Regions from separate parts of the Aminobacterium sp. MB27-C1 genome, predicted to be linked through region 2. Evidence: riboswitches for the same ligand, from Rfam matches in the RefSeq annotation. Region 2 holds a riboswitch; the other holds the start of a gene.

Region 1 (2,472 bases), 100 kb from region 2:
GTAAGTCAGTATTGCCGAGTTTTTGTCCGTAAGCTGCTACTGTTTCGTATTCGGGGCCACTTCCCGAGAGCCCCTTATATTTCCCCTCTGGAATAGTTGTTTTACGAACGCAGCCAATGGGGCAGTTATAGCAACGATCTTGTTGGACGTCTAGCTTTTCATGATACGCTTGATGTCCTAGATATTGATTGAAATCTGTTGTTGTATGTTGCCAGTTATAGGCAGGAACAAGTCCAAGATCGTTCATGGCATCAAAGAAGGAAGGAGTACCAAATTTCATCATTTCTTCTCTTACAAAAGCTTCATTATGTAAATCCTGTATTGCTTCTTTTACATTTTCATTAAATCTTTCTGGGTTATGAGGGGTGAGGGGAAGAGAAGAACCATATACGGCTATGGCCTTAAGATTTTTACTCCCCATTACAGCTCCGCCCCCACCTCGTCCAGCTGCATGGTCACGTCCCATCATAACCGTTGCATAGCGAACCTTTTTTTCTCCAGCAATTCCGATACTTGTCACTTCTGCTTTTGAGTTATCGATCTCTTCTCGTATCAAACGCTCTGTCTCATGTGTGTCTCGTCCCCATAATTTTTCAGCAGAATAAAGATGAATTTCTTCGTCATTAATAAATATATATGTGGGTTTTTGAGCACAACCATGAATAACGAGCATGTCATAACCAGCTCTTTTAAGTTGAGGCGCCCAGGCCCCACCTGCATTTGATGCACTAATTGTTCCTGTCAGAGGAGATTTAAACATGACAACAGTACGCCCCGAACAGGGGGCTTTTGTGTCTGTGAGAGGACCACAAATAAAGAGTAATTTATTGTCTTTTGAAAGGGGGTCGATTCGTGATTTTAGGTTTTCCGCGAGATAAAGTGTTCCGAAACCTTCTCCGCCAATATAATTTTTGATCCAGTTTTCAGGAAGATCGTCAATCCAGTGTTTGCTATTGGTCAGGTCAATGTTCAAAATTTTACCCGTGTAAACATTAAACACTTTACATCCCTCCCTGGATAGGTTTTCCTTTCCAAGAATGGGAGGCATGGCCGTTTCCAGCTATACCCTGACGGTTGGTGGCCATCTCAATAAAGAGGAAGGTCATACAACTCGGAAAACGTTATTTAATATTTTAAATTTTCTTACATTATCATGATATCAGCAGAGAAGAATAATTTAAAGGGTTGCCTAATAGGCAGCCCTTTAAAAATAAGATGAAGGAGTTTAGGTTTGAATTTTATTTATGAAAAACTTTACGAGTATCTTCTTTAAGAAATTTTTGTATTTCAAATTCATAACCGCCTGGTCCTTTGAAAAAGAAGCATTCAACAGGGAAATCTTTAGGGCGTTGAATAGCGGTTTCTAATTGTATGTTGTAATTTTTTAATCGTTCATACCATACTTGCAAGTTGTCTGTAACGAGAGTTATGAGCACTGCATTTTTATTTAGAGCTTTACAGTGACCAGTTTTTTCATCTACGATTCCTATAAAAGCCCCTGTAGAAAGTCGGTATAAACGGGCTGTTCCTTGATCATCTACAAGCTCAAGGTTCAAAGCCTCTTCAAAAAAAGGGATAGCTTCATTCAAATTTTTAAAATATAAGAAGGTTATTTGGGAATCAAATTTTTTTTTATTTTCCATGACGGAGAACCTTTCCAGGTCGATTTCCTGTAAACCCTTGTTTATTTACAACTAGGGTTCCATTTATAAAAACTGCATCAATACCTGTGGGGTAAGCTGTTGGGTTCTCGTACGTAGAGCAATCACTTATTGTTTTGGGATCAAAAATAACGAGATCTGCCCAATAACCTTCTTTTATGGTTCCTCTATCATGAATTCCAAGAATAGAGGCTGGATAGGAAGTAACCTTGCGTATAGCTTCTTGAAGCGTAAGCCGTTTTTCCTCGAGAGCGAAAGATTTCAGATATCGAGGATATGTCCCGTAGAGCCTTGGATGGGGTTTCCCTCCGAATATTCCATCTGTTCCAACTGTCCCGTGTGGGTGAGTAATAACTTTTTCTAGGACGTTTTCAGAACCATAGAAACTTATCATAGTTACAGCAAGCTTTTCTTCTGCGAGAAGGTCCATAACCATATCGATGGGATCTTTTTTAAGAGTGTCTGCTATTTCTTGGCAGCTTTTGCCTTCCATCCATTTGTTGTCAGGAATTTGTACTGCTGTAACAATAATATTTTCCCAACCTACTGAGATTTGTCTATTGTGCCAAACATCTAATCCCTTGGTAAAATCTTGATGAATTTTTTCTCGAAAATCTTGCTTTTTAAGGTTGCGAACCAAAGCTTCGGTTCCTTCATTAAAAGTCCAATTTGGAAGGACGGCTGTTAAAACTGTGCAACCTGCTAAGTAAGGATATCTATCCCAAGATATGCGCAAACCTCTATCTATAAGGTGATCTGCTTTTTCTAAAACCTCATCTATGATTGGCCAATTTACCTTTCCATAAGCTTG
Region 2 (2,472 bases):
TAATATGTTCCCAACTTGGCAAAGAAGCGAGGGAAATTTTTCTGTCATGGAATGCTTTTTGTATACTTTCTAAGAAGCGATAGGCCGATGTTCCGAAGTCTTTTGGTGATGTTAAAATCTCAGCAGTTTTTAAAGCGAGATGTTCCAAAGAAGGAGCTCCGATAATAATCTGTGCCGCCTGATTTTTAAGAGGAAAAACACATCCCAACTTGTGTTCATCTTCTTGTCGGAAAGTACCTAAAATCATTACCTGAGGTTCTCCATCAACAATTGAAGTGACTGCTGATAGTGTCCAGTCAGAGAGAAAAAGGATACTCCCAACTGGGTAAGGGATTATAACTTTTTCAAGAAGAGGGACAATAGCAGGGTCAAACTTTATTCCGGCCTCTTTACGTATAATTTTGAGAGCCTCTGCCGGAAGAAAAGCACGTCGATAAGGACGATCGCTAACCAAGGCATCGTAACTATCAGCTACAGAAACAAGTCTGACGAGAAGGGGAATCTTTTCTCCATAGAGACCTGGTAGTCCGACACGTCCATAGCCTTCCCCATTCCAATATTGATGATGATTCAAAACAATAGCTCTCGCCATGGGGTTAATACACGGAAATTCCCTTACGATTTTAAAGCCATCGTAGGGATGTTTTTTCATGAGAGCCCACTCTTCACTATTCAATGAACCTTTTTTATTGATCAGAGATGAGGGAAGCATAAGTTTGCCAATATCGTGGAAAAGTGCACCAAGGCCTATGTTGATCTTATCCTGATAAGAAAGGACAAAAATCCCCTCTTCTTCTCCTCTGCGAGACAACAACAAAGCTACAGTCATTACACCTATCATATGCTCATACGTGTACTGATCATGACTACTAATATTCTTTAAACCAAACAGTACCGCCGTAGAGTCTTCGAATATAATCGAAATGACCTGAGAAACACATTTTTGAAGACTCTCAAGCTCTTTAGCATGTAAAGAACGATTATGAACCACGTTTTGAACTATTTGAGACATATGCCCTCGCAACTGTCTTTCCATATGTTCAGGCACCAGAGACTGCCATTCACTCTCATTTATCTCAGTCTCTCCTGGCAAATAGACAAAACAAGCTTCAACGCCTCGGCGCAAAAGTTTAACTATCATCTGTTCGGTAAGGATGATTCCTGCACTTAATAAAAGTTGCCCCTCACAGCCGAGAACAGATCGAGCTAAACGCATTCCCGCCCTGAGGTGATCTGACGTAACGATAAGCGGCATTTTCCTGTCCCCTGCAAAGTCCGTAATAATTAGATACAAAACCAGAGTTCATAATAACACACATATTAAACAGGACTCTCTCTACCAAGGCCTGTTTAAAAGTGGTACTTTTGACCCTTTTAGTTGCACAAAGGTATGATTAAGGGGAGGGGATTTGCTTCAAGCAAATCCCCCGGCTGATCTATTGCAAAATGGTACGGGAATAGATCTCAAAAAGAGAGGCCGCTTCTTCTCACAGGAGAAACGGCCTCTCTTTATATGCAAAGATAAGCTTTTTGTTCCTCCTTTTCAAACATGGAAGGCTCTCTCGTTTCCGAAAAAACCCTAACGGCCCTGAACCATAGAAATTTTTTAAAAAATCTTTAGGTTGTCAGGCTCGGAGGTTCTTCATATTTTTAATAATGGTACCTCATTAAAAACAAGAAATCAAGATATACCTAAAAGATTTGCCCATAGAGGAATTGTCACTATAGAACAAAGCGTTGAAGCAGCAATAGACTCAGCCGTATAGTTTTCATCCATGCCCATGCCACGAGCAACAACGTAAGAGTTAACGGCTATGGGCATTGAAGATACAAGAACTGTCGTTTTAAGTAACATAGAGTCTACTGGCCACAGATGTAAAAAGAACCATACAATTGCCGGGAATAAAAGAAGTTTGAATAAAATGGCTTCCCATGTATCTTTGAGTAGCTCTTTTACACGCGACAATTCTAAGGAGGCACCCAACGATAACAGCGCCAAACCACTTCCTACATTGCCGAGTACCTTAAACGCTTCATCAAGCCACGCTGGTAACGGACCGGTTCCTACAAATGCACACGAAACACCTACAACACACGCCATGATAAGAGGATTTGTAAGAATTCGTTTCATTGTATCTTTTAATGCACTCAAACGAAAACTTCCAGAAAGAACAACTTGCCCCCAAGTAATGGAGATCAGTTGGTATCCAGCCATGACAACAGCAAGATACAAGGAAAGGGCCTGAAGACCAGCTTCTCCCAATGCCACGGATACAGCTGGAACACCCATAAAAATATTATTTGAACGTATAGAAACCATAGTCAGTACAGAGACTCGCTCCCTTTTTAATTTCAGGAAGCGCCCGAATAAAAGAGCGAGAGGAGGCGTAACCATAAGAGAGATATAAATGGCCTTTACGAAGTTTCCCCCCACGAGGACTTCTACGTCTGCTCCATAAGTCACTCTGAAAA

The links. Region 2 has a riboswitch for molybdenum cofactor ahead of RBH88_RS08425 (HD-GYP domain-containing protein). Riboswitches for the same ligand answer to the same signal wherever they lie in the genome.
Region 1: linked by a shared signal. The riboswitch ahead of RBH88_RS07920 (aldehyde ferredoxin oxidoreductase family protein) and the one ahead of RBH88_RS08425 (HD-GYP domain-containing protein) in region 2 are both predicted to bind molybdenum cofactor.

What each region holds. Positions count from the first base shown of each region.
Region 1 covers NZ_CP133089.1:1,627,721-1,630,192, reverse strand. The annotation lists gene RBH88_RS07920 (aldehyde ferredoxin oxidoreductase family protein) at 1-1,000, opposite strand, end outside; molybdenum cofactor riboswitch at 1,009-1,129, opposite strand; gene RBH88_RS07915 (VOC family protein) at 1,239-1,643, opposite strand; gene RBH88_RS07910 (amidohydrolase family protein) at 1,633-2,472, opposite strand, start outside.
Region 2 covers NZ_CP133089.1:1,729,487-1,731,958, forward strand. The annotation lists gene RBH88_RS08425 (HD-GYP domain-containing protein) at 1-1,255, opposite strand, end outside; molybdenum cofactor riboswitch at 1,521-1,649, opposite strand; gene RBH88_RS08430 (AEC family transporter) at 1,682-2,472, opposite strand, start outside.